3 regions of the Pseudochrobactrum albidum genome follow, and region 2 is predicted to be linked to each of the others. Evidence: riboswitches for the same ligand, from Rfam matches in the RefSeq annotation. Region 2 holds a riboswitch; each other region holds the start of a gene.

Region 1 (9,629 bases), on a different contig from region 2:
ACTGGCCGGATATGCCCTGTGACGGCTCGCAATGGGATCACCTGTTTGAGGACGGAGAAACATTTAAAATCGGCAATATTGATGCCCGCGTCATCCACTCACCGGGGCATACGCTGGCTTCAATTACCTATGTAATCGGCGATGCTGCCTTCATTCATGATACATTATTTATGCCTGACAGCGGCACTGCCCGCGCCGATTTTCCCGGTGGCGATGCCAAAGCATTATGGAACAGTATCCAGGCCATATTGCAACTGCCGCCGGAAACACGCCTGTTTACCGGCCATGATTACCGCCCAAACGGACGGGAAGCGCGCTGGCAATCGAGCATTCATGAGCAATTGCAAGAGAATATCCATCTAAGCCGCCATCATGATGAAGCAAGTTTTATTGCGGCCAGACAAGCGCGTGATGCCACCCTGCCCTTGCCAAAACTCATGCTCCATGCCCTGCAGGTGAATATTCGCGGCGGGCGTTTGCCGGAACCGGAAGATAACGGCCAGCGTTATATCAAAATTCCGCTCGGGCGCTTTAACGGCTCCCCCTGGTGATAATCATGCCCGATATTGTGAAAGACAAGGCCACAGCGCCTGAAGCCGAAGAATTGCGGGAAAGAGTGAATGAGGCATCCGCCTTTCTCAAAACTCTGTCCAATCCCGATCGGCTGCAAGTGGCCTGTGCATTGGTGGAGGGAGAAAAATCCGTACGTCAGCTTGAGGATATGCTGGGCATTCGCCAACCAGGCCTGTCCCAGCAACTGGCCGAATTGCGCGCCGCCGGCTTTGTCAGCACCCGCAAGGAAGGCAAAGCCGTATTCTATTCACTGGCTGACGGACGGGTGAGCATCTTCATCCGCACCATGCATCAATTATTCTGCGCCCCGCAAGACCATTCATAAAGGTTCTCAATCATGGAAAATTTTACCCCCTGGTCCGCTCTGGCCGGCGGTGCTCTCATCGGTTTTTCAGCCGTTATGCTCATGCTGTTTGAAGGGCGCATTGCCGGTATCAGCGGCATTGTCAGCAAGCTTTTCCCGCCCTATAGCGATAACCGGTTTTTAGCGCGCTCAGCTTTTGTGCTCGGGCTGCTGACTGCCCCTTTTATCTATATGATTTTCAGCGGGCAATTGCCGGTTATTAACGTGTCATCTGATCCTGTGCTGATGATCAGTGCCGGGCTTCTGGTTGGCTTTGGCGCAGTATTTGGCAGCGGGTGCACATCCGGCCACGGCGTATGCGGTATTTCCCGTCTCTCACCGCGTTCAATATTGGCAACCACGCTGTTTATGGCGGCCGGTTTCATTACTGTTTACATCATGCGCCATATAATCGGCTAAAGGAGAAAGATCATGTCATTACTGATCAATTTTGCAATCGGCCTGATCTTTGGGCTCGGGCTGGTGATCTCCGGCCTTGCCAATCCTGAAAAAGTGCAAAATTTTCTCGACCTTGCAGGAAATTGGGACCCTTCACTTGCACTTGTTATGGGGGCAGCAGTTATAACCACATTTATCGGTTTTCGCATGGTTTTTACCCGCCGCAAACCATTATGCAGCCTTGATTTTGATGTGCCTGCAAAGCGCAAGGCCGATACAGCCCTGATCACGGGTTCAATCCTGTTTGGTATTGGCTGGGGGCTTGGCGGCATTTGTCCGGGGCCTGCCATGACCACTCTTGGCATAGCTGCAACCGGCACACTCATTTTTGTTCCGGCAATGATAACCGGTATGCTGATTGCCCGTAAGGTAAAGGCTTCCTGAAATATCAGGAAGCCGTAATGATCAGCCAATCTGATCAATAGCATGAAAAACAGGCCCATGGCCGACGGAACAGCCGGCCTCATCCTTCATGCCCACATCAAGCCGGTATGCGGCACTGATTGCACGCAGCAAATAGGCTTTTGCCTCACGCACCGCATCCGGCAGTAAATTACCCTTTGCCAGTTCTGCCGCCAAAGCACTGGAGAGCGTGCAGCCGGTGCCATGTGTATCACGTGTTGCAATACGCGGTGCCTCAAACCACAAATTATAATCCGCGCTCAGCAATAAATCAGGGCAGTGTTCACCTGCCATATGGCCGCCTTTCATGAGCACAGCCTTGCAGCCTTTTGCAAGCAAAGCGCGCCCCTGATGCTCCATATCCGTGCGGCTTTGCGCTACCGGCAGCCTTAGCAAAGCCGCCGCTTCCGGCAGATTGGGTGTCAAAAGACTTGCCAACGGCAATAATTTTTCCGTCAGGCTTTCCACAGCCTGCGGATCAAGTAATGAAGCGCCGCCCTTGGCAATCATCACCGGATCCAGCACAATCTGCAAATCAGGCTGTTTAAGTAATTGTGCCGATAAAACCTGCGCCACATGGTCAGCAATCTGCGCATTAACGATCATGCCGATTTTAACGGCATCAACCTGCACATCGCTGAAGATCATGGTAAGTTGCTGTGCGACAAATTCTGCAGGAACAGCAAAAACGCCGGATACACCCTGCGTATTCTGTGCAGTAAGCGAGGTGAGCGCCGCCATACCATATGTGCCGCGCGCTGCAAAAACTTTCAAATCTGCCTGAATACCTGCGCCACCGGAAGGATCAGAACCGGCAAGGGAGAGAACATTTTTCATGTCTTAGCCTTTTGATCCGCGAAAAGCGGCAATTTCAGCACTGAATAAACGGGCTTGCTGCTCCGGATTATCCTGCCCGCAAATTGCAGAGACCACGGCAAGCCCCTCCACACCGGTTGCCAGCACATCATTCACATGCGGCAGTTTAATACCACCAATAGCCACTGCCGGCAGGCCATTATGGGCGTAGACGCGCTTCAGCCCGTCAAAACCAATGGAAGGCGCACAGTTTTTCTTGGTCGCTGTCGGAAAAACAGGACCTATACCAAGATAATCCACCACATTCCTGTCTGCTTTTGCAGCCAGTTCGGCAGTCTGCACAGAAAGACCTAAAATCATATCCGGGCCTATCTTTGCACGCACGTCTTCCGGCCGGCCGTCATGCTGGCCAATATGCAAGCCGTCAGCGCCAATGGCCATTGCCGCTTCTGCATTATCATTGATAATCAGCCTGACATTGCTGCCGGCAAGGGCAGTTTTAAGCGCTTTACCTGTTTCAATCACCTCCTGCTGGCTGGCATCCTTATCACGCAGCTGCACCATAGTTGCACCACCGCGCACTGCCGCCAATGCGGTCTCCACCATGCCAAAACTGCCGCAAAGCCCGCGATCAAGAACAAGATAAAACGACAGATCAAACTGTTTCATAGAATTGTACCTTTGCCTGAGACTGAAATTGTGCCGGATCAAGCGCATAGAGCGCATCAATAAAATGCATCTGAAAACTGGCAGGGCCTTTTGCCTGCAAGGCCGCCTGTTCTCCGGCCACCGCATACATAGCCAGCGCGGCCGCTGCGGCCGCCAATGCGCAAGCCCGGTGTGTGGCAATGAACGCACCGGTCAGGCAGGTTAGCGCACAGCCCAAAGCTGTTACCTGCGGCATCAGTTTGCAACCGCCGTCAATGCGCAGGGTTTTGCGGCCATCCGTCACAAGATCATAAGCGCCGGTAACAGCAACAGTGCATTGATATTGCCGCGCCAATTGCTGTGCCGCCTGATATGCGCTGCCGGCATCATCACCGCTGTCCGCTCCTTTTCCCTGTGCGCGAAAACCTGCAAGGGTGAGAATTTCAGATGCATTGCCACGAATGATTGTGGGTTTCAGCGCCAGCAATTGCTGCGCTGTTTGCCGGCGAAATGTTGAAGCAAAATGCGCCACAGGGTCAAATACCCAGGGAATTTGATGCGCATTGGCCGCGGTGATTGCCGCAATCATGCCCTGAACCCAAAGCGGTGACAGCGTGCCAATATTAATTGTTACAGCACCGCATAATTGTGCAAATTCACCAGCCTCCTCCTGTGCATGCAGCATAGCCGGAGAAGCGCCGGCCGCCAAAACCACATTGGCCGCCGTATTCATCGCCACAAAATTGGTGATACATTGTACAAGAGGATTGCAGCGGCGCATATTTGCCAGCAATGCGCCGAAATCCGGCAGATCTTTCATATCAGCCCTCCACGGCGGTGAGGGTCTGATACAGAAGGTTATCGCTATTGCGAAAATGCACCCTTTGATCTGACTCCCTCCGCCGGCATTATCCGGTTCAGGTTCAAAGGGTACTTCTCAGCCGGTATGATCCGGGCGCCCCTGTCGTTACCGGCTATTATGGCAGAGCAAAGGGTAACTGTCCACACCTGCAGGATCAGCTGATCAATATCGCACGAAAATCATTGACATTTGTGCCCGTAGGCCCGGTTACAAAAAGATCCCCGCTTTTGTAAAATGCGCTCCAACTGTCATGCGCTGCAAGATATTGCCGCGCATCCAGCCCCATTGCCCGCATATGCCCGATTGTATTGCCATCTGCAAAGGCACCGGCATTATTTTCCGAACCGTCAATCCCGTCCGTATCGGCAGCCAGAGCGCAAATATTGGCACATCCGGCAATATTTAACGCCAGCGCCAGCATAAATTCGCTGTTGCGCCCGCCTTTACCAGCTTTGCTGTCTGCGCCAAATATAACAGTTGTTTCCCCGCCGGAGAGCAGCAAAAGCGGCCGGCCGGATGTGCGGTTATGCGCCTGATATTGTGCTATTGCCCCATGCATCAGCGCAATATCCTTTGCCTCACCCTCAACCGCATCAGAGAGAATAAGGGCTTCAACGCCCTGTTCTTCAGCCAATTTTGCCGCTGCCGCCAATGATTGCGCAGAACTGGCAATAATATGATGGCTGTTGCGGGCAAACACCGCATCATTGGGTTGCGGGGCATCGGCCGCAGCATTGTGCAAATGCGCCATCACCTTTTCAGGCAGTTTTATCTTATATTGTTCAATATATTGCAATGCATCATGGCGGGTTGCACAATCGGCAATTGTCGGCCCGGAGGCAATCAATGCCGGATTATCACCCGGAATATCCGAGACAATCAGGCTGACCATACGGGCAGGCGCTGCAAGGGCCGCAAGCCTGCCGCCCTTAATGGTGGAGACATGTTTGCGAATAGCATTCATCACACTGATTGGCGCGCCGCTAGCAAGAAGCGCAGCATTAACCGCCTGCTCATCCGCAAGGTTCAGCCCTTGCGCAGGCGCTGGCAACAGCGCAGAGCCGCCGCCGCAGATCAGGGCCACAACCAGATCATCTTCATGCAGATCCTTCACACAAGCCTTCAACTGCTCTGCCGCCTGCAACCCCGCTTCATCCGGTACCGGATGCGCCGCTTCCAGCACTTTAATAAGTTTGCATTCTGCGCCATAGCCATAACGGGTCACAACCACGCCTTCGGGTGCAGGATTGCCGGCCTTTTGCCATAAAATTTCAAAGGCCTGCGCCATTTGTGCAGCCCCTTTTCCGGCACCGATCACAATCGTCCTGCCCTTTGGCGCCTGTGGCAAATAAGGTTCAAGGCAATGCAGGGGATCAGCCGCCTGTACTGCAGCATCAAACAGGGATGCGAGAAATGCCCGCTCGCATCCCGCTTGCAACTGAACCTGCGGCCGCCCTACCCCCTGAGGCAATTTGCTGCCACCATCACGATAACCGGCAGGGATTGCGCCCACTGCATTGATAATACGCCGCTCGCAAATGGCCGCAAAAATCTGGTCAACAGCCTGTTTTGCACCGGCAAGCCGCGAAGGATGGTCGGTATCCGCCGCTGCATGGGGCAGCAATAACATAGCCTGCGGATCGTGTTGTGCCAGTGATACATAAGGCGCAAGCGGCCCCGACAGAACCCCGTCTTTCTCAATCAGGTCGGCATCAACCGCAACATTGCGAATGTGGCCGCTTTGCATCAAATGCCCAAGTGCCGCGACATCCACCAATTCGCCACGGTCATAATTGATAATTATTGCACCTTTTGCCATTGCAGCCATAACGGCATGGTTCACCAGCCCCTGATTGCTATAGACCCCCGTCTCATTGTTTAAAGTGCCAAGCCCCAGATGCACAGTCAGCACATCTGCGCCTTTTGCTGCAGCCTGCGGTGTAGCAGCATAAATATAGCCCTGGCTTTCAATCCATTGCCGGTGATGCTCCCGTGCATAAATCACAACATCCATAGCAAAGGCGCTGGCAAGCCTTGCCACTTCCATGCCGATATTGCCGCTACCGAGAATGGCAATCTTGCGCCCTTCAAGACCAGAACTTGGAAATCGCGCCAGATCACGGCCAGTATCAAATTTGCCTTCCAGCACCTGCATATAAAGCGCATTCACATCCAGATCGGGCTGAAAACGCAGCAAGGCTTTCAGCACCATTTGCGCGGTGATACGGCTGTTGATACCGGGCGTATTCATCAAAGGGGCATTGCCTGAAACCCAGGATTGCGACTGCATATTGCCGGTGCCCGCACCAATGCGCACACCGCCCTCAGTAAACAGGCATTGCGGCGGAATGCGGGTTGCAGCCGCAATCACCGCATCATATTGCCCCTGTCCGGCAACGGCCTGCAACTCCTCCTCCGTGCTAAGATCAGGGCAATAGAAAAAATGCAGTTTTCCTGCTGCAAGCGCCTGCCCTTCCTGCAGGGCATGATCATGAAAGACCCCGCCTTTGGCCTCAATATAATGGCGAATTTCATGCCATTGGTGCTGACCTTGCGCATCAAGGCGCAATTCCAGATGATCCGCAATCAGGATTTTGGCTGTTTTGTCCGGCATAATTTCACTTCCCCTCCCGGATATCAGTAAGGCGCGATACCCAGATGATAATAATTGGCAATGTGCCAGAACCAGTCCGTATCAAGATTGCGCTGTATCTCACGGATCACGATATTTGCCGCACAATGATCAAACAAAGCATAGCAAAGCTCCTCATCATCATGGCGGGCATAATAGGCAATACCATCAAAATTTTCCCTGTGATCATGCAGCGCCTTCGACCAGTTCTGCGCGGTATCATAAGGCAGGCCGCTATGGAGAACCTCTGCTGTTGCGCCAAGAATGGCAAGGCCGCGTCCGGCAAGTTTTGCCAGTTTCAGCGGTGCGGTGTTTTCCAGCACCATATGGGCTTTCTTTTTCAAAAGCTGCAGATCAATCAGGCTGCGGCCGGGCTCGCGCAGAAACGTTTCCGCAAAGGCGCCCTCCCGCGTCGCGGCCGTATAAAGCACGCCATAAGTTGCATCAGGCGCATTGAGCCTGCCCGCTCGGGAGCGGTCATAATAGACAGGGTCAAAAGCCGCCGTATAAAAACGAAAAAGCTCACTGCCCGCCTCAAGAACAATCTGTTCCGGTTGGCGGTTCTGCAGATTATGAGGCGGCTGCGGCCCGCTCACGCGCCCTGCATACCAATCAGCCGCGCAACTTCCAGCACCGGCTCAATCTCTCCGCCGCGCAAAAGATCAATCGGTTTTCTGTTATCAAGGCGCGGATCAGGCCTGCTGAGAAAATTGAGCATCAGCCACGGATTTGAACTGCCCAAAGCCTGACGCACCGCCTTGAGCCCGTCTACAAGACGGCCATCATTCAAGAACTGAATTGTCGGATAAGCACGGCGATTGCCGGGGCCCGGCACCGCAAGCAAGGTCCCCTCCTGCACACGCTTATCCACCGCCTGACGCGAAATACCCTGCAATAACAGGCGCACCTGCTCCAGTGTATAGGCACCGCCTGCCTCGCGCAGATCCTGCTGGGCAATTTTCACCCCCTGCAGCAAGGCCATGGCGCGCGCATCAGGCCGGTAGGCATCACCAGCAACAGCCTTGCCAGACGGCGCCTGAACAGGCTTGCGTTTGACAGCCCGCAATTTTGCCATGCCATGCGACTTGGCATTTGCTGTGCTATCCCGCCCTGTCTTCTTATGCCCTGATATCTGATGCGTTATCTGTGCCATGATCATCTCCTGTCTTTAAAGATGATACTGCGCAGGGTGCTTGTCAAGCTTGACCCTCTTGCTTTTCTTGACAAGGTTGCTTGTTATAAAAAACGGCTGACAGAATAAGGACTTGCAGGAATATATGTTTGCTCGCCAGTTATCAGCTCTGCCAATAAACGGCCAGATGCCGGCCCCAGTGTCAGCCCGTGATGGGCATGGCCGAAGTTGAACCACAGCCCTTTTTTATTAGGCACCGCGCCAATAACCGGACGCATGTCCGGCATGCAAGGGCGCAAACCAAGCCATGGTTGTGCCTCAACCGGCCTGCCAAGAGATGGCAGAACCTTACGCGCGCGTTTTTCTGCACGATCCAGCAAAATACGGTTAACAGGTGCATCCGGTGATGCAAATTCAATGCCTGTCGTCAGGCGCATCCCCTGACGCATTGGCGCCAGCACATAGCCGCCCTCAACCTCAACCACCGGATGATGAAGTGCCGCATCGCCCTCAAGTGAAAAATGCAGATGCGTGCCGCGCTTGACCGCCAATGGCAATGTAATGCCCGCTTTTTGAAATAACAAAGCTGATTGCGGCCCGAGCGCCACAACAATATGGCGCGCGGATACCGGCTCTGCCGCAGGCAGCGACCATCCTTCATTTTCTTCCTGAAGGGTTGCTGCATCCCCATGCAAAAACACACCGCCGCGGCTCATAAACAAAGCCGCATAGGCTTTAACCAAAGCAGACGGATCATTGACTGTTTTAGGGTCGAGCCAATGCACCGCACCGGCAATATTGCGCATGGATGGTTCAGTCGCTGCAAAACCCGCATGATCCAGCACTTTATAATTCAGGCCAAAGCGATCCAGCGCCGGCAGCTTTTTAACAAAAGCATTGAAAGCCTTTTCACTGCAAAATGCTTCAAGCCAGCCTTTATCCTGCACAAGATGCCGGCAACCGGCCTGTTCAATCAAAAAATCATGCTCTTTTACGCAAGATTCCACCAAAGGCAGCATGGCTTCCGTGGCTTTTTCAAGCCCTGACGAGCCGGAATTGCGCCAGAACTGAAACAGCCAGGGCGCAAGTTTTGGCATATAGCTGATATCATAGCGCACATCCGAACGATTATTGAGCGCATATTTAACAAGATTGGCAAAACCGCGCGGAAAGGAATAGGGGATAACACTTGATCGCTCAATTAACCCCGCATTGCCATAGCTTGTGCCCTCACCCGGGGCTTTTTTATCAATAAGGCAGACCGCATGGCCACGCGCCTGCAAATGAAGAGCCGTGCTGACACCAATAATGCCTGCACCAAGAATAATCGTATCGAATTTACGCATGTTTTGGCCGGAATAAGCGGGTTTTTCCCAGTAACAGAACATTGCCTGAGAAAACTGCCACAGCTTAAGGAAAGAGAAAATATCTGCAAAAGGATTATGAGCGCGCAATTTTTGCGCGCTCATTTAGTCTTAACCCCATACGGGCAGATCAATAAATATCGAAGTCGAAATATTTTTTCATGATCTTGTCATAGGTGCCGTTTTTACGAATGGCATCAATCGCGGCATTGAACTGTTGTTTCAGGTCATCATTGCCTTTTTTAATGGCAATAGCCGTTTCTGTCTGGGTACCCGGCACATCCTCCAGCATGTGGCAGCAATCTTTACCGGTTGTCTTTACCCATTCAGCAATCGGAAACTTGTCAGAGATCACAGCATCAAGACGGCCGGTTTCCAGATCAGCAACAGCTTCATCA
Region 2 (9,629 bases):
ACAGATAGCCCGCTGTAGGGCCGGAAAAAGCTGCCAGAGTGCCGTTGCCGCCCGCCAGAACAGGCATGCCCATAGCCGCCTCGCCAAGCCATGCCAGCACGGTAAGCATACCAAAGCGCCAGCCATAAAGTGCGCCGATCAACGGCACGATCAGTGTCTGCAGCGTGATTGGTACCGGCAACATTGGCACAGTAATCTGCGAAGTAAGCGCAAGAATCATTGTACCGGAAATAACAGCAAGCAGCTTCATGGCCGCGCTGCGCTCTGCGAGATTAAGTGGGCTGAATGCCGGTTGACGAACTGCATGTGCGAGAGACATGAAGAGCTCCTTCTGTAAAATTATAGATAATTTACATAATACATCTATCTTTGAAAAGGTTTAGGGGAATTTGCGCCACTTGGCCAGATAAAACTCTGCCAAATCATCAATATTTCGGCATACCGTATTAAAATAAGAGATTTTTCAGCAGGGTCAGGCAGCCTTTACCGGAGCCGGAATATACCAATTTGATTTTTCCGGCGTAAAAAATATATAAAAAACCTCACATAGGGCGCTTCAGCTTTTAACAAAACCGCTGAAATTTTATTGATCCTTATTAGAAAGCCGCCTGCTCTGGCCGAAAGCAGGCGCAGCATAAAAAGTGTTCAGCCCTCAATTTCCTCGCGCAGCATTTCCAGTTCCAGCCATTCTTCTTCACAAGATTCATTTTCGCTGCGTTTTTTTTCAAGTTCCTCAGCTATTTTGGCAAATTGTCCGGGATCTTTGGTATAAAGCGCCGGATCAGCCATTTTTGCTTCAAGCACTGCAATTTCAGCCGCCAGCTTTTCCATTTTTGCCGGCAATGTCTCCAGTGCAAATTTCTGCTTATAGGAGAGCCTGCGTTTTTCTTCACGTTTGGGCGCTGCCGCGGTTTCTGCCTCATCACTGCGGCTGGCAGACACCGGCCTGTTCTGACGGCGCACAAATGCGGTTTCCTTGCGCTGCGCCATCATATCCGAATAACCGCCGGCATATTGCAGCCAGCGCCCGTCTCCTTCCGGCGCAATCACCGATGTGACAGTCCGGTCAAGAAAATCACGGTCATGGCTCACCAGAATAACTGTGCCGGTAAAACCGCCTACCAGTTCCTGCAACAAATCCAGCGTCTCCATATCCAGATCATTGGTCGGTTCGTCCAGAATCAACAAATTGGCAGGGCGCGACAATACCCGCGCCAGCATCAGCCGCGCACGCTCACCGCCTGATAATTCACGAATAGGTGTTCGCGCCTGCTCCGGCTGAAACAGGAAATCCTTCATATAAGATACAACATGGCGCTGCTCGCCATTAACCACCAGAGATTCACCGCGCCCGTCAGTCAGATAATGGGCAAGCGTTTCATCCGGATCAAGCGCTCGCTTTTGATCAAGCTCGGCAAATTCCAGATTAACACCAAGACGGATTGTGCCTGAATCCGGCTCAAGCTTGCCGGTCAGCATGGAAAGCAGCGTGGTTTTACCCGCACCATTCGGCCCCACAAGCCCAATACGATCACCGCGATGAACACGAATGGAAAAATCTTTCACCAGCACACGATCATCATAGGCCTTGCTGATTTTATCAGCTTCGATCACCAGCTTGCCGGATTCCTTCACATCACTGGCCTGCAACGCGGCCACGCCTTGCGCATGGCGATGCGTGCGAAACTCCTGACGCATGGCATTCAACTCGCCAAGGCGGCGCATATTGCGCTTGCGCCGTGCGGTTACCCCATAGCGCAGCCAGTGCTCTTCCCGGGCAATCTGACGGCCAAGCTTTTGATGATCGCGCTCCTCTTCTTCCAGAATTTTATCACGCCATTCTTCAAAATGCGCAAAGCCCTGTTCAATCCGGCGTGTCACGCCACGATCAAGCCAGATGGTTGAGCGGCTGACATTTTCCAGAAAGCGCCGGTCATGAGAAATCAGCACAATTGCCGAGCGAATCTGGCGCAGTTCCTGTTCCAGCCATTCAATGGTTGCCAGATCAAGATGGTTTGTCGGCTCATCCAGCAACAAAACATCAGGCTGCGGGGCAATAACCCGCGCCAAAGCCGCACGGCGCGCCTCACCGCCTGAAAGTTGCTGAGGCGTCTCATCTCCGCTCAGGCCGAGATTTTCCAGCAAATATGCAACACGATAGGGGTCATCGGCCGGCCCAAGCCCGGCCTCCACATAAGCGCGCACAGTGGCAAAGCCTTCCATATCTGGCGTTTGCGCCAGATAGCGAATGGTAGCGGACGGATGGCGAAAAACCTCACCGCTGCTTGGCTCAACCATGCCGGCAGCAATTTTCAGCAAGGTGGATTTACCGGAGCCATTGCGCCCGACCAGCGCAATACGCTCTCCCTCACCAATCGACAGGCCTGCATCTTCAAGCAATGGCGTACCGCCAAATGTCAGGCTGATCTGGTCAAGACGAAGAAGAGGTGGAGCCATAATATATACTCTGACTTGAGAACCCGAAGAAAACCGCACATGCCTTTACCTTCACAGGCACGAACATAGTGCGCTTGTTACTGCATATTGCAGCAAACGGGAACCCTCACGGCAAAATTCCTGCTCCTTGATAAAATATCAAACACAAGCGGAATATAGAAAAACAGGCCGGAAACCGGCCTGCTCTTCAATCCCGGATAAACACCTGATCAGTTACAAGGTGCTTCATAAATGCGTCCGTAATTATCACGGTAGCGGCAATATTGAACACCATTGCGGGTCTGCGCTGCACCAACCAGCGTACCGGCAACCGCACCGATTGCAGCACCGGTCAGAGCGCCGCGGCCATTACCGCCAATGGCACCACCGGCCAGCGCGCCAAGTGCTGCGCCGCCCACACCATAGCCGGCAGTGCGCTGTTCAGCCGTTGTACAGGCAGCTGTCGAAAACGCGAGCACTGCTGTTACCGCCATAATAGATAAACGTGATTTCATCTGATTTAACTCCCGTTAAAACTACTCGCTGCCATATTCTTGCGCATATTAGAGCAAAAAGAAGATTAAGGCTATCAAAACAATTTACAGGTTTTTATATTCCGAATATTACCGCTGTTAAACGCCGGCCTGATCTGCGCCTGATCTGTCATCGGGCGATGCAAGCAGCACTGCCGCTCCGGAACTCAAGGTCACAGTCAGTTCTCCTTTTACTCTATTTGAGAGCGTTAAAGAAGAGCCAAACGGCACGCAAACATCATTCAGCGGCCATTGCGCGCCGGAAATTGACAATCCGGTCAATGTATCAAACCCCAGAATACTAAACAGGGCGCCATCGGGCAGATCAAAAACTGTTGCACCACTGGTGAGCGGTGTTGCCTCCTCATGGCCGCTGGTCAAAAAAATACGCTTCCCCGCGGCAGCCTGCGCCGTTGCCATGGCAAGATGCAGGAATGTATGGTCAGTGCGTTCCCCGCCAAATGCACCGGCCAGAATCACTTCATCCGCACCGCGTGCATAGGCCTCATGCAGTGCCAGCTCACCATCTGTCATATTCTTGGCAGCAGGAAAAACCTGCCTTTCAACATGCTGATAGTGATCGGCAAGCATTGTGGCTGATGAATCAAAATCTCCCAGCCAAAGTTCCGGCGTCACATGCAGTGCTGCAGCATGGCGCATGCCGCTATCTGCCGCCAGAATGCGCGCACCTTCAATCTGCTGCAAAAGACGCGGCGTAACCGTGAGATCACCACCAAGGAGAATAAGAAATTTTGCCATGCCGCTGCATATCACGGCGCACCGCCGGCCGGAAGCCCGTAAAAGCGCGTATAAACATCTTGCCTGCCGGCGCTCTTTTATCCTATTGTCATCCTGCTCTAACGGGGTGCCTTCCGCAATCGGGAGGCTGAGAGGCCGGCCTCCGGCCAACCCGCTGAACCTGATCCGGCTTGTACCGGCGGAGGGATTAGATGCTGTCCGGCTTTACGGCGCTCAATCCTTATCATTGATAACCAGAAGGAGAGCCCGTGCGGCTTTATCTCAATGCATAAACACGTCAAAAATTCAGTTTTCGCGTTATTTTCAGCCTCTGTCTTTGCCTTATCCGCAGGGGTGGCGCAGGCTGCAGATCTCACAATTTACACCTATGACAGCTTCACCTCCGAATGGGGGCCTGGACCACGGGTAAAAGAAAATTTTGAAAAATCCTGCAATTGCACGGTAGATCTTGTTGCCATCGCCGATGGCGTGGCGCTGTTAAACCGCCTGAAACTGGAGGGCAAGGCAACAAAGGCAGATATTGTTCTGGGGCTCGATACCAATCTTATCAGCGATGCTAAGGCAACCGGCCTGTTTGCCCCCCATGGTCTTGGTGCGATCAAAAGCAATGTGCCGGATAATTTTCAGGATGATGTGTTCCTGCCTTATGATTACAGCTATTTTTCAGTCATTTATGACAGCGAAAAACTGAAAAATCCCCCAAAATCCATGGCAGAACTGATTGACGGCGACAGCTCAGAAAAAATTATCCTCATGGATCCGCGCACATCCACACCGGGGCTTGGCATGATGCTGTGGATTAAGGATCTTTACGGGGATCAGGCTGCGGAAAAATGGCAGCAGCTCAGCAAACGCGTGCTCACCGTAACACCGGGCTGGTCTGCGGGCTATGGCCTGTTCACAAAAGGTGAGGCGCCGATGGTGCTGTCCTATACAACCTCACCTGCCTATCACATCGCTTATGACAAGACCGAACGCTATAAAGCCATCGCCTTTGAAGAAGGCAATTACCTGCAGATTGAACTGGCCGGCCAGACAGTGAATGGCGCGAAAAATCCCCGTGCTGCAGAATTTATGAAATTCATCACCACACCGGGCTTTCAGGATGTTATACCGGAAACCAACTGGATGTATCCGGCCTTTAACACGTCCGCCCCGCTCAGCCCCGCTTTTGACACTTTGCCAAAACCGGCTAAAAGCCTGCTGATTAATGCGGAAACAGTTGCGCAAAACCGCAAGGCATGGGTTGATGAATGGCTAAGAGCCACGAGTCGTTAAATAGTGGCCGTTTAATTATTTTGCGCATTATCTGACATACAGGCATTCTGCCGGAATATTCCGGCAGAATCTTTCGAGGGCATATGCCGGCATCGCATTTTAAAACATTATCAGGCCTGTTTGCGCTGCTACTCCTGCTGATATTAACCGGCGGCGCGCTGATCTCGCTTGCCATTCAGGGGTTTCAGACAGGGAGCATTCTCCTGTCTGCCTTTGACAGCTATTTGTGGCATATTACCCGTTTCACGCTGCTACAAGCCTTGCTTTCAGCAATATTGTCCATTGCTTTTGCCCTGCCCGTTGCCCGCGCCTTACACGCGCATCATCAGTTTTTCGGCCGTACTTTGCTGTTGCGCCTGTTTGCCATTCCCTTAACCCTGCCTTCGCTTGTTGCGGTTTTTGGCATTACCAGTATTTACGGGCGCAACGGCTTTATCGCCAAGGGCAGCACAGCTCTGGGGCTGCCGCTGATACCCGATATTTATGGTTTATCCGGCATTTTGCTGGCACATGTATTTTTCAACATGCCGCTTGCCGTGCGCCTGCTGCTTGCAAGCCTTGATTCCATCCCGCAGGATTACTGGAAGCTCTCCGCACAGCTTGGCATGGGAAGTCTGGCGCGGTTCCGGCTGATTGAATGGCCGGTTATCGCCCGTAATTTAAGCGGTATTGCAGGGCTGATCTTCATGCTTTGCGCCAGCTCCTTCACCATTGTGCTAACCCTTGGCGGCGGACCACATGCCACCACATTGGAAGTTGCCATTTATCAGGCCCTGCATTTTGATTTTGATCTTAGCCGCGCGGTAGCCCTTACCCTCACCCAACTATTGCTCACCATCGGTGTTTTATGCCTGCTGCGCCTGACCGGCAAACCAACAGAAGAAGGCTTCTCCCTTGCCACCGTCAGGCGCAATTATATCCGCCACAGCACACAGGCGCGCATCATTGCCGGCTTTATCATCATCATCGCCGCGCTGTTCATCGCCCTGCCGATATCAGGCCTGATCATTTCAGGCCTTGCGTCAAACCTCATCCGTCTGCTTAGTGAAGCAATCGTGCAGCGCGCCATCATCACCTCACTGTTGCTTGCCTGCAGTGCTGCAGTCTTATGCGTCATCCTCTCATTCACACTGGTTTGTGCCCGCGAATACAGCGCCGCCCGCAATATGAAACAACCCCGGCTGGGCCTGTCATTCTTTACCGGTGCGCTCGACAGCGGCGCCAGCCTGGTTCTCATCATCCCGCCAATCGTTATCGGCGCGGGCTGGTTCATTCTGCTGCGCCGGTTTACTGATGTGTTTACGCTTGCGCCATTTATGGTTATCGGTGTCAATGCCGTCATGGCAATGCCCTTTGCCGTGCGGCTGCTGCGTCCGGCATGGGATAGTGCGGCTGCACGTCATAACCGGCTCTGCACCAGCCTCGGCATCAGCGGGGTCAATCGCCTGCGCCTCATCGACTGGCCGGTTATACGCCGCCCTCTGGTGCTTTGTTTTATATTTGCCATGGCGCTTTCCATGGGTGATCTTGGCACAATTGCCCTGTTTGGCAGTGATGCGGTGCAAACATTGCCCTATCTGTTGCTGCAGCGCATGGGCAGCTACCGCACCCATGATGCGGCAGGGCTTGCGTTTATTCTTGCCTGCATCTGTTTTGCGCTGATGCTGGCAACCAGCCGCAACAAGCAAGCCATACCTCCCGCCAAAACCACTGAACAGGATTTTTCATGAAACGCCACCACGCCGCTATTACCCTTGATATGGTTGCGTTTTCCTTTGGTGATACGCATATGCTGTTCAACCTGCATTTGCCTGCCGGTGAGACCGGTGTGATCATCGGTCCAAGCGGTTCCGGCAAATCCACCCTGCTCAATCTTATTGCCGGTTTTGAAACACCGCATTCCGGCCGCATCTTGATCGGCGGAGAAGAAATCAACACCACCGCGCCGGCGAAACGCCCTGTCTCTATGGTATTTCAGGAGAATAATCTTTTTGCCCATCTTGATGTGTGCGCCAATATCGGGCTTGGCCGCTCACCGGATCTGCGGCTTGGCGCAGAAGACCAGGCGGCAGTACAGGATGCCATAGCCCGCGTTGGACTTACAAGTAAGGAAATGCGCAAGCCTGAGGCCTTGTCCGGCGGCGAGCGGCAACGCGTTGCCATTGCCCGCGCTCTTGTGCGCAACAAACCTGTATTGCTGCTTGATGAGGCTTTTGCCTCACTTGGGCCTGCATTGCGCCTGCAAATGCTTGAGCTGGTTAAAACCCTGCAGGAAGAAACCGGTATTACGGTTTTAATGGTCACCCATACACCCGAAGATGCCCTGCAATTCAATTCCACCCTGTTTTTTCTGGAAAGCGGTAAGATCAGGGCACAGGGTGATGCCGCCATCATGCTCTCAAATTCTGCACCACAACATATTCGTGATTATATGGGCACGCCGCGATCATAATCGCAAGAAAGCGCAGAGTTTTTGCAATTTTATCCGCAAGCGGCCTGATATTGCCATAGTTTGGCAACATTCAGATGCAGATCACGCCCGCAGATAAACAACTGCTATGACAGATTGTGAATTAACGAAAAAATCATTTCACTTCTCTTGATCTGCGCAATGTTTATAGTGCCTGCAAGGTATGGCTGAATGGAATCATCGATCATGCCTGCACAAACAATAATCGGCCTGATGCTTATATATCCGCAAGGATATATTAAGGCCTGAGGCTTAAAACTATATGAGTATCGGGGATACGACACTGAATATGCAAGCAAGGGCACAGAGATTTCCTGCAAAAGGACTGCCCTCCCCTTTGCCGGTTTTCAAACATGCAGCTATTATCGGCTTGCTGGCGATTTTGTCTGCCTGCCGTTCAGTTGATTTCAGTGATCCCAATATGATCGGCCCCTCATCCAACCCGGTCACAGCTGCCAATGTCAGCAAAAATGACAGGCTTGCCCAGCTCAGCGCCCTTCAGCATCCGCGCATTCTCGCCACCTATGGCGGAGAGTATAAAGATGCCAAGCTTGAGCGCATGGTGGCCAAAATTGTCGGTAAGCTGACAACTGTTTCCGATAATCCGGATCAGACCTATATTATCACCATTCTCAACAGCCCGAATATCAACGCTTTTGCGCTGCCGGGCGGCTATCTCTATGTAACACGCGGCTTGTTGGCGCTTGCCAATGATTCATCCGAGGTTGCAGCTGTCATCGCCCATGAAATGGGGCATGTGACCGCCAATCATGGTATTTTGCGTCAGGCCAAAGAGGCGGAATCCATTATCGCCAGACGTGTGGCCTCCGAGGTGCTGCATGATGAGGCGGCAGGGCGTGAGGCCGCTATTCGCAGCAAGCTGCGTCTGGCTCAGTTTTCACGCAATCAGGAGCTGCAGGCTGATGCGATCGGCATTAAAATGATCGGTGCCGCCGGTTATGATCCCTTTGCCTCTGCCAGGTTCCTGCAATCCATGGAGGCCTATACAGCCTTTCGCTCGATTTCCGGCGCCACTGATGCCAGCCTTGATTTTCTGGCCACACATCCGGCCACGCCGCAGCGTGTTGAACTGGCAACCGCCCATGCACGGCGCATCGGCGCGCCCGGTGTCGGCACCACAGACCGTGATTCATTCCTCAACGGCATTGACGGACTGCTTTATGGGGATCCCCCGCAGGAAGGCTTTGTGCGTGAGCGCACCTTTATTCATCCAAAACTCGGCGTGACTTTTACCGTTCCGCAGGGCTTTACCATTGATAATTCTGCCAATGCGGTTATGGCCAGCGGGCCTGGTGAACTGGCTATACGTTTTGATGGCGCTGCATTGCCGCAGGGCAGCGATCTTTCCGCCTATATCCGCAGCGGCTGGGTAACGGGGCTTGATGATCAATCCGTACGCAATACCACAATCAACGGCCTGCCTGCGGCCACAGCCCGTGCCTATGCAGATAAATGGCAGTTTGAAATTGTGGTGATTGCCTCCGGCGCCAAAGTTTACCGTTTCCTGTTTGCAGCACCCAGAAACAGCACCGCCCTTGGCAGTGCTGCACAACAAACCACACAGAGCTTTCGTGTGCTGACACCGGCTGAACAGGCAGCGGCCAAGCCCTTGCGGATCAGGGTCATCACCGTTAAGGCCGGCGATACACTGGCCTCACTCTCCGCCCGTATGCAGGGCACTGACCGCAAGCTGGAATTGTTCCGCCTGATCAATGCCCTGTCCCCCGGCAGCACCGTTTCAGCCGGCGACCGGGTCAAGATTATCAGCGAATAGATTAAGCCTGCGCAAACAGGCTTTATAAAGTAAGATTTTTTGCCTGTTCAGGCATGATAACCAGAAAAACCGCTCTGACGGCACAAGGCAATGCGCAATTTTTCCAAAGCGCGGTTTTCAATCTGGCGAACACGTTCCTTGGAAATACCAAGTTTTGCGCCCAGCATTTCCAGCGTCACCGCCTCATCCTGCAAGCGCCTTTCGCGGATAATGCGCAATTCACGCTCATTCAAAACAGCAAGCGCCTGTTCAAGCCATAAAACACGCCGCTCGCTGTCAATCATGGTTTCCACCACCTCATCCTGCAAAGGGTGCTCATCCACCAAAAAATCAATCTTGCCCGCGCTATCGTGATCAT
Region 3 (9,629 bases), on a different contig from region 2:
AGGCAAGCCCAATGTTTCAGCCATGATGAATGCAACCGCACCCATGACCGGCGGCATAATCTGCCCGCCCATTGAGGCCACAGCCTCCACGCCACCGGCAAAAGCCGGCCTGAAGCCGGAGCGTTTCATGAGCGGAATGGTGAATGCGCCGGTTGTTACCACATTGGCAACACCGGAACCGTTAATTGTGCCCATCAATGCGGAAGATATCACCGAAACCTTGGCAGGGCCGCCGCGTGAGGAACCAACTGTACCCATTGCCACATCATTGAAAAGCTGGATCATGCCAGCGCGCTCAAGAAAAGCGCCAAACAGGATAAACAGGAAAATATAGCTGGAGGAAACATAGATTGGCGTGCCGTAAATTCCTTCTGTTCCCAGAAACAGCACTTCAACAACCTGTTCAAAATCATAACCGCGATGGTTGAGCGGTGAAGGCAGATATTGGCCAAATAAACCATAGGCAAGAAAGATCAGGCAGATGAGCGGCAATGTCCAGCCCATCATGCGCTGCCCTGCCCAGAAAACAAGGACAACGGCCAATACGCCGACAATAATATCCTGCATATCCGGCTCACCGGCACGCAGGATCAGGTCATCATAAAATACCCAGTGATAAAAACTGACAATAAAGGCAAGAAGCGCCACAGCCCACATCAGGATTTTTTTAAACGATCCCTGAGGCGCGGCATTGCCATAAAGACCGAACAGCAAAAGCAACAAAAAGCCGACATGAACCGAGCGCACCACCTGACTTGGCAATGGAGAATAGGCCGCTGTCCAAAGCTGGAATACGGAAAAAGCAACCGCAACAGCAAATAATATGCGTGCACCGGCACCCATACCCCAGCCGGGAATATGTTCTGCCGATTCAACCGCATTGGCTTGAGAAGATGACATAAATTTAAAACCGAAAAGAGAGGGGACAGAAGAAATACAAAAATGGTTGCGTATTCTGTGTGAGCAGAACCGCAACCGCTTTCAAGTTTTAAAAGTGCTTATTCAATGCCTTTTTCTTTATAATACCGTATGGCACCCGGATGAATTGGGGTTGGCGATACAATGGTATTCTTATCAAGCTTGATCATTTTTGCAGCCGAATGGGCAGCGGCAAGCTGATCAAGATTTTCAAACAGGCGCTTGGTCATCTGATAGACCAGTTCTTCATCCATATCCGGACGAACAATAAGATAATTGATCACCGAAGCGGTGGTCACATCCTTATCCTGACCGGTATAGGTGTTGGCAGGAATTGTGTTTACCTGATAAGGCGATCCGATTTTCTCAACAATTTCAGCCGGCACTTCAACAACATTGATGTCAACAGCATTGGCAAGGTCACGCAGGGAAGCAACACCAAGACCGGAAGACTGCAGGGTTGCATCAAGCTGGCGGTTTTTCATCAGCTCAACAGATTCAGCAAAGGGAAGATATTCCACCTTGCCAAGGTCATCATAAGAAAGCCCTGCTGCGCCAAGAATGGTTTTAGCATTAAGCTCGGTGCCGGATTTTGGCGCGCCAACAGAAAGACGTTTGCCTTTCAGATCAGCCAGCGTTTTAATGCCGGATTCCTTGGAGGCGACAATCTGCACATAATTTGGATAGATCGCAGCCAGCGTGCTGATATTTTCCAGTTTTTTCTTAAAACCGGCCTCTGCATTGCCTTCCCATGCATCACGCAGGGAATCGCCCAGTGTGAAAGCAAGTTCGCCGCGGCCACTATTGATCAGATTGATATTTTCAATCGAAGCTTTGGTGGCCTGCACAGACGGGCGCACATCCGGAATTTCAGAATAGATTTTTTCCAGTGCAACACCCATCGGATAATAGACGCCGCTCGTACCACCGGTCAGGATATTGATGAAATCCTGTGCCTTTGCTTCCGCAGCGGCAAATGTCATCGTGACCGCAGCAAGAGCTGACAAAAGTGTCTTTTTGCTCATATAACCCATGAAACCCTCCATAATCTGCGTTTGACAGCCCGTTTGTATCGCCTGATACCCTCCTTGGAAATATAAGGCGCAATGGTCTGCCATATCTTGTCTGCGTCTGGCGGAGCAGAGATACCGGCCAGATAGCATAATCAGGATATTTTATACAGTAAAAGAGCCATATTCATTCCGGGTCATCCGACAATGTGCGGATACCGGAATAATGGCTCTGATATGCCGGCAATTTTTTATGAATGTTTTATATTGTGCAACAAAAATTTTATGACATTTGCGCTTATAAAGCCGCCATAGGACGTTTTTAGCTATAAGCTTATGATTTTATTGCAACTAATTGCTGATATCACTTGTGCATAAGCTTGCCGGAACGAACTGTTTCCGCACCGGAATAATTTTTCCCTATAGCTTGCAGCACTATTGCAAAGCCGGATATAGCTGATAGGCGCCCGTATTGCGTGCCATATTCAATTTACGCAAATTTTTACGGGCTGTAAGCATAATGGGAGTGAGAAATGAACGGTGCTGATAGCCTTTGCGACACATTGCTAGCGCATGGGATTGATGTATGCTTTGCCAATCCCGGCACATCGGAAATGCATTTTGTGGCCGCGCTGGATAACAAGCCGCAAATGCGCTGTGTACTGGGTCTGTTTGAGGGGGTGGTTACAGGAGCTGCAGACGGTTATGGCCGGATGGCGGATAAACCGGCGGCAACATTGCTGCATCTTGGTTCCGGCCTTGGCAACGGAATTGCCAATCTGCACAATGCCAAACGCGCCAGAACGCCGGTTGTTAATATTGTCGGCGATCATGCAACCTATCATCTCAAATATGATGCGCCCCTGACCAGTGATATTGAATCGCTGGCGCGTCCGGTTTCCGGCTGGGTAAAAACATCAAAATCCGCGCAGGATATATCCGCAGATACGGCTGAGGCCTTTGCCGCGGCCTGTTCTGCACCCGGCCAGGTGGCAACACTTATTTTGCCGGCAGATACGGCCTGGAGCAAGGCGCCGCAACAGATTGTGCAGCCTCTTGCCCTGCCTGAGCGGCGCAAGGTCAGCCCTGAAGCCGTGCGCGAGGCTGCCAAAGCATTGCGCAATGGCAAGCGCACGCTCATTCTGCTTGGCAATTATGCTCTGCGTGCCAATGCGCTGGAAATTGCCAGCCGTATTGCACAAATTTCCGGCGCGCGCCTTCTGGCGCAGCAATCCAATGGCCGTATTGAGCGCGGGGCAGGGCGTGTTGCGGTCAATCGTGTGCTCTATCGTGTGGATGATGCTCTGGCTGATCTTGCGGATATTGAACAGGTTGTGCTGCTTGGCGCCAAAATTCCGGTTGCCTTTTTCGCCTATCCCGGCAAGCCGAGCACCTTTCTGCCGGAGGGTTGTGCCGTGGTCGATTATGCCGGCGAGGCTGATGATCAGCTCTATGCTTTGCAGGCACTGGCTGATGAAATGCATATTCCGGCATCAATCACACCATTGCTTAATCAGCGTGGTGAAAAGATTATGCCTTCAGGTGCGCTTGATGATGATAAAATCAGCGCAATTGTTGCGTCCCTTCTGCCGGAGGATGCAATTATAATTGATGAATCCATCACCTCCGGCCGCAATATGTTTACGCTTACACACCAATCAGCGCCGCATGATTTTCTGCAACTGACCGGCGGCGCAATCGGTATAGGCCTGCCATTGGCAACAGGTGCTGCGGTTGCCTGCCCCGATCGTCAGGTGGTGGCGCTACAGGCAGATGGCAGCGGTATGTATACAATGCAGGCGCTGTGGACGCATGCCCGTGAGAATCTGAACATTATCACGATAATTTTTGCCAATCAGCGTTATGCAATTTTGCATGGCGAATTGCAGAATGTTGGCGCCGGCGCACCAGGGCGCAATGCACAACGTATGTTTGATCTGGTTGAGCCGTCAATTGACTGGGTAAGCCTCGCCAAAGGTGTGGGCGTTGAAGGTGCACGTGCCACAACGGCCGAGCAATTTGCCGATCTTTTTGCTGCCGCAAGCAGGCGTAAAGGTCCGTTTTTGATCGAAGCCCTGATTTAAAAATCATGTTGCGGCAGGATTTCCTGCCGCAACCCCTCAAATATTTCCGGCATATACCATCCTTTCAGTCTTGTCCGGTGCGGATAAACTTGTTAGGTCTGATGGCAATGACACGGGGTGTCCTGTTTTGCAGGGCTGAGATTTTAAACCCGTTGAACCTGATCCAGCTCATACTGGCGAAGGGATGTCTGTGCGCCTTACTGCATTTATGCAGTGCAAGCCCTTATTCCCTTTGTCCGGTCAATTTTAAATTGTCTGTTCAATTTCAAGACGAGGGAATTATCATGTCTGATCCTGTTTTGCTTCCGCTTCACCGGCAGCTTGTTCTTGTTACCGGCGGTGCACGTGGCCTGGGCTGTGCTCTCGTCAAGGCATTTTTGGGTGAAGGGGCTCAGGTTGTGATCAATTATCACAAAAGCGCAGATGCAGCGCAACAACTGGCCGCGCTGGCGCCGGAAAAAACATTGGCCATACAGGCTGATGTAACAGATAAAAGCGCCGTTGCAGCAATGTTTGCAACAGCGCAACAGCATTTTGCCATGCCGGTGACAACTGTGGTCAATAATGCCTTGCCGGCATTCAGTTTTAACGGGGATGCCCGTGCCCATGCCGATGTGATCAGCTGGGAGCAGATCAATCAGCAGATGGAAGGCATTGTGCGCGGTGCGCTCAATACCACACAGGCAGCACTTGCGGGTATGGAACAGGCAGGGTTTGGCCGTATTATTAATATTGGCACAAATCTTTTTCAAAATCCGGTGGTGCCATATCATGATTACACCGCAGCCAAGGCGGCGCTTTTGTCGCTGACCCGCACTTTGGCACAAGAACTTGGCGAGAAGAATATCACTGTCAATATGCTATCGGGCGGGTTACTGCGCACAACCGATGCCTCTGCCGCCACACCGGAGGCAGTCTTTGATTATATTGCCTCTGCCACGCCGCTGCGCCGTGTGACCACCCCTGCAGAATTTGCCGATACGGCCTTGTTTTTTGCCTCGCCCTGGGCGCGTTCCGTAACCGGTCAAAACCTTGTTGTTGATGGCGGATTGGTGAAAAACTAATGCGGAAAATGCATCTTAACCTGTTCATCTTCGGTTGCGGGCATCACCGTGCGGCATGGCGTCATCCGCAGTCTGCGGTCGAGAAACTCAGTGATATCAGCTATTATGCCAATCTGGCGCAGATTGCTGAGCGCGGCAAATTTGATGCGGTATTTTTTGCTGATTGGCATGCAATAGATAATATTGCCGATGGCCCGCGCAGTTATTTTGATCCCCTGACCCTGCTGGCTGCATTAACCGGTGTCACCGAAAAAATCGGGCTGATCAGCACCATTTCCAGCACATTTAGCACACCTTTTCATGCCGCACGCAGCCTGGCATCCCTTGATCACTTATCAAAAGGGCGCATCGGCTGGAATGTTGTGACCTCGATGTTTGACAGCGAGGCGCGCAATCATGGTTATGAGAGCATGCCGCCCCATGAATGGCGCTATAATCGCGCGGAAGAATTTATTGAGGCGGTGCAGAAATTATGGGATTCATGGGATGCTGATACAATTATCTGTGACCGCTCCGGTGATTATGCGCGCAAAGATGGTCTGCGCGCCATCAACCATAAAGGCGCGCATTTCTCAACGCAGGGGCCTTTAACGATCCCGCGCCCGCCGCAAGGGCATCCGGTGCTGTTTCAGGCCGGTGCATCGGAGCAGGGCAGGGCACTGGCCGCAATCAAGGCCGAGGCGATTTATGCAGTGGCTTATGACCTGCCGGCGGCACAAGATTATTATCGTGATATTCAGCGCCGGGCCAAGCTTGCAGGGCGGGCTGCAGGCATACCGGTTATGCCGGGGCTTGTAACCTATGTGGCATCCACAATGGATGAGGCCAGAGCCAAACAGCAACAGCTTGATGAATTGCTGCCAACGGCAGATTCCTTGCGCCAGCTTGGCATGTTTATCGGGCAGGATTGCTCGGATTGGGCACTGGATGCACCCGTACCGGCACTGCCGCCGCTTGAAGATTTTACAGGGCCTAAAGGGCGCTATGCTACAATCCTGCGGATTATTGAAACAGAACAGCCAACCTTGCGGCAATTGCTTGGCCGGCTGGCGGCAGGTGGCGGCCATTGCACCATTGTGGGCACACCAGAGATGATTGCCGATCAGATGGAGCTTTGGTGGCGCAACGAAGGGGCAGATGGTTTCAACCTTATGCCGCCGTCCCTGCCATCCTCAATTGAGGATTTTGTTGAGCAGGTGGTGCCGGTTTTGCAAAAACGCGGGCTGTTCAGAACGGAATATAAGACGAGCACGCTGCGCGACCATCTGGGGGTGTAAAAACCCGATTATATTTTGTGCCTCATCCCCCGTCGTAGTGAAACGCTGCGGCGGGCTTTTGTTTGCTTATCACAAAACCGGCATTTGCGCATAATTATACTTGCGAATCACATAAGCATAGACTTATGTGATTGTTATGAATGAGAATGATATTTTTCGCGCACTGGCTGATCCAACCCGCCGTGCGATTTTTGAAAAACTGGCAGCCGGCCGCATGAATGCAACAGCTCTGCGCGAGGGTATGCAGATAAGCCAGCCTGCCATGTCGCAGCATCTTGCTGTATTGCGCTCTGCCCAATTGGTGCGCGAGCAGCGGCAGGGTCGCTTTGTCAATTATGAGGTGGATCCGCAAGGATTGGTGCAGATTGCCCAATGGCTGGCCAGATATCGTGCTTATTGGCCTGCCCGGATTGAAGCCTTGAAGACCCTGTTGAAGGATATGGATCAATGACCAGTGCAGATATGGACGAAAATGATATTACGCTGGAATATGATTTTTGCGAACCGCCGCAAAAAGTCTGGCGTGCAATCAGCATGGCTGAATTTCGCAAACACTGGTTGCCGGATGCAGATCTGAGCAGCCCCGAGGCCACGGCAATCATTCCCGGTGAGGAGGTGTGCTACAGGCTGCGCGACAATGCCCCGCCGCATCTGGAAAGTACGGTGCGGTTTGTTATTGCGCCAAATGGTGCGGGCGGCACACGGCTGCGCATTGTGCATCAACTTGATGATGCGCGCGATCAGCAGGCAATCATCCATGCTGCCAACAGCAATAATATGCAGCTTATGCGCGCTGCCTGAGCCTGTTTTACCCGTCAATCTTTTATTTGAGCAAACGGAATTTGCCAATGCGCGAAACGATGCAACTCGTCCCCGTGGTTATAGAACAATCCGCCAAAGGCGAGCGTTCCTTTGACATTTATTCCCGCTTGCTGCGGGAGCGGATCATTTTTCTCAATGGTGAAGTGAATGATACCGTATCAGCACTTATCTGCGCACAATTGTTGTTTCTGGAGGCGGAAAATCCGCATAAGCCGGTGCATTTCTACATTAATTCTCCGGGCGGCGTGGTAACAAGCGGCCTCGCAATTTATGATACGATGCGTTACATCCGCGCGCCGGTGCACACATTATGCATGGGAACTGCGCGCTCCATGGGCTCTTTTTTGCTGATGGCGGGAGAGGCGGGGCATCGGGCTGCACTGCCTAATGCCAGTATTCTGGTGCATCAGCCTTCCGGCGGTTATCAGGGGCAGGCATCGGATATTCTTATCCATGCCGAAGAAATTCTGAAAACCAAACAACGAATGACACGGCTTTACGTTGAACATTGCGGGCGCAGCTATGAAGATTTTGAAACAGCAATGGATCGCGACCGTTTTATGGATGCACAGGAAGCATTGGAATGGGGCCTGATTGACCGGATTTTGCAAACGCGTGAAGAGGCAATTTCGGCATAAATCCGCCCTGAAAAGCCTGTGATATATAGGCATATATCACAGGCTTTTTGCTTATTCTTCAATCAATTGCCCTGCGTAGAAAAAGCCGCGCAATTTTTGCAGATAAGGCTCAATATCAAAGCCGTTACTTTTAACCCAGTCATCATTGAAATAGGTGGAACGGTAGCGGTCACCATGGTCGCATAATAATGTCACAACCGAGCCGCTTTCCCCCCGCCTGACCATATCGGAAATCAGCAAGGCACAGGCCCATATATTGGTGCCGGTAGAACCGCCGCAGGCACGTCCCAATACATCGCTGATCAGGCGCTGCGCGGCAAGGCTGGCCGCATCCGGAACCGCAACCATGCAATCCACCACTTCCGGAATGAAGGACGGCTCAACGCGCGGACGGCCGATGCCTTCAATCATGGATTTGCAGGCTTCAATCTCTGTTATATTGCGATCCTGAAAATGCTGGTGGAAAACCGAACCCTCCGGATCCGCCACGCACAGGCGTGTATCAAGTTTTTTATAACGTATATAGCGGCCAAGTGTTGCCGATGTGCCGCCGGTTCCGGCGCCTGCAACAATCCAGCGCGGGTTCGGATGCTCTTCATGTTGCATCTGGCAGAAAATTGAATCGGCAATATTATTGTTACCGCGCCAGTCAGTCGCGCGTTCCGCATAGGTAAACTGATCAATATAATAGCCGGTGGTCTCTTCAGCGACCTGTCTTGCGGCATCATAGACACTTTTCGGATCATCCACCAGATGCGGACGCCCGCCATAAAATTCAATGGCTGCAATCTTTTCCCGCGAGGTGGTGCGCGGCATCACGGCAACAAAAGGCAGATTGAGCATACGGGCAAAATAAGCCTCCGATACCGCTGTTGAACCGCTTGAAGCTTCAACAATTGTGGTTTCAGGGCCGATTTTGCCGTTACAAATAGCAAAGAGAAACAATGAGCGTGCCAGGCGGTGTTTCAGGCTGCCGGTCGGGTGGCTCGATTCATCCTTGAGATAAAGCGTAATCCCGTCAAATTCAGGAAGATCGACACGGATAAGATGTGTATCTGCAGAACGGTTAAAATCAGCCTCAATCGTTGCAATCGCACGATTGCGCCATTGCATGTGGCAGGGCGCTGCTTGGTTGCGCTGAATAATTCTGCCCATTTAAATTCCCCTTTATCATTCAGTCTCTGCAGATTTTCAGACATCTGCAATATTTTAAAAAAATCTTTTATCACTGACGAGGTAATTGGTTTTTTTATCCTTCGCCATAATTTTTTTCCCACTACATTCATAAGCCTCTCATGCTGCTTGCAAAATTTATCAGGCTTGTGCCTGTAGCAGCACCTTTCCCCTAAGCTGCCCGCGTGCCTTGAGGAATGATAAAATCAGCTGTCTGCCAGAAAATGGGTTGACAGCTTTAACTGACGGTGACAGGTTATTTGAAAAATGAATAAACGACAATGCTTCATCCATAAAACAACTAATTTATCAGGCAAAAAAATCTGCCTGCAAAATGGTTGATAACCCAAACAGCAGCATTGTCAGGGGAACGACATGAAAAAATCTGTTCTGGAGACCGTAAGCCTCTGGCTTGCCGGCGATGATGTTCATACACCGCCTTTTGAAGCTTTGACAGCGCGTCAGGATGTGTTTGCCATGACGCGTCAGGCGCAGGCGGCTGTGCTGCAACCGGCTGAAGCCGGTGCATGGCCGCATGCACTGCGTGCTGCATTGGCCGCAAGGATAGCGAGTGCCAATGATAATCCGTTTCTTGCGGCATTTTATGGCGAAAACACTGCCGGATCAGCCTATGCAGATCTTG

The links. A riboswitch is a leader RNA that binds a small molecule or an ion and turns the genes downstream of it on or off. The one in region 2 is predicted to bind thiamine pyrophosphate.
Region 1: another riboswitch for thiamine pyrophosphate. It lies ahead of thiM (hydroxyethylthiazole kinase); the one in region 2 lies ahead of thiB (thiamine ABC transporter substrate binding subunit).
Region 3: another riboswitch for thiamine pyrophosphate. It lies ahead of ACSTTO_RS01660 (3-oxoacyl-ACP reductase); the one in region 2 lies ahead of thiB (thiamine ABC transporter substrate binding subunit).

What each region holds. Positions count from the first base shown of each region.
Region 1 covers NZ_JBPVTR010000017.1:20,539-30,167, forward strand. Annotated here, with positions in the region: gene ACSTTO_RS02355 (MBL fold metallo-hydrolase) at 1-551, shown strand, start outside; gene ACSTTO_RS02360 (ArsR/SmtB family transcription factor) at 557-898, shown strand; gene ACSTTO_RS02365 (YeeE/YedE family protein) at 911-1,336, shown strand; gene ACSTTO_RS02370 (DUF6691 family protein) at 1,349-1,759, shown strand; gene thiD (bifunctional hydroxymethylpyrimidine kinase/phosphomethylpyrimidine kinase) at 1,781-2,614, opposite strand; gene thiE (thiamine phosphate synthase) at 2,618-3,262, opposite strand; gene thiM (hydroxyethylthiazole kinase) at 3,249-4,061, opposite strand; TPP riboswitch at 4,119-4,214, opposite strand; gene ACSTTO_RS02390 (glycerate kinase type-2 family protein) at 4,258-5,541, opposite strand; partial or broken gene ACSTTO_RS02395 (NAD(P)-dependent oxidoreductase) at 5,725-6,717, opposite strand; gene ACSTTO_RS02400 (RES family NAD+ phosphorylase) at 6,741-7,331, opposite strand; gene ACSTTO_RS02405 (hypothetical protein) at 7,328-7,888, opposite strand; gene ACSTTO_RS02410 (NAD(P)/FAD-dependent oxidoreductase) at 7,972-9,213, opposite strand; gene ACSTTO_RS02415 (ABC transporter substrate-binding protein) at 9,362-9,629, opposite strand, start outside.
Region 2 covers NZ_JBPVTR010000016.1:95,786-105,414, forward strand. Annotated here, with positions in the region: gene ACSTTO_RS02230 (biotin transporter BioY) at 1-319, opposite strand, end outside; gene ACSTTO_RS02235 (ABC-F family ATP-binding cassette domain-containing protein) at 646-2,457, opposite strand; gene ACSTTO_RS02240 (YMGG-like glycine zipper-containing protein) at 2,667-2,951, opposite strand; gene ACSTTO_RS02245 (thiamine diphosphokinase) at 3,069-3,728, opposite strand; TPP riboswitch at 3,821-3,932, shown strand; gene thiB (thiamine ABC transporter substrate binding subunit) at 3,993-5,006, shown strand; gene thiP (thiamine/thiamine pyrophosphate ABC transporter permease) at 5,090-6,736, shown strand; gene thiQ (thiamine ABC transporter ATP-binding protein) at 6,733-7,458, shown strand; gene ACSTTO_RS02265 (M48 family metalloprotease) at 7,766-9,271, shown strand; gene ACSTTO_RS02270 (RNA polymerase factor sigma-32) at 9,319-9,629, opposite strand, start outside.
Region 3 covers NZ_JBPVTR010000015.1:63,082-72,710, forward strand. Annotated here, with positions in the region: gene ACSTTO_RS01645 (TRAP transporter permease) at 1-900, opposite strand, end outside; gene ACSTTO_RS01650 (TAXI family TRAP transporter solute-binding subunit) at 999-1,952, opposite strand; gene ACSTTO_RS01655 (acetolactate synthase large subunit) at 2,462-4,012, shown strand; TPP riboswitch at 4,116-4,214, shown strand; gene ACSTTO_RS01660 (3-oxoacyl-ACP reductase) at 4,297-5,076, shown strand; gene ACSTTO_RS01665 (LLM class flavin-dependent oxidoreductase) at 5,076-6,353, shown strand; gene ACSTTO_RS01670 (ArsR/SmtB family transcription factor) at 6,490-6,804, shown strand; gene ACSTTO_RS01675 (SRPBCC family protein) at 6,801-7,154, shown strand; gene ACSTTO_RS01680 (ATP-dependent Clp protease proteolytic subunit) at 7,202-7,813, shown strand; gene ACSTTO_RS01685 (PLP-dependent cysteine synthase family protein) at 7,865-8,968, opposite strand; gene ACSTTO_RS01690 (hypothetical protein) at 9,362-9,629, shown strand, end outside.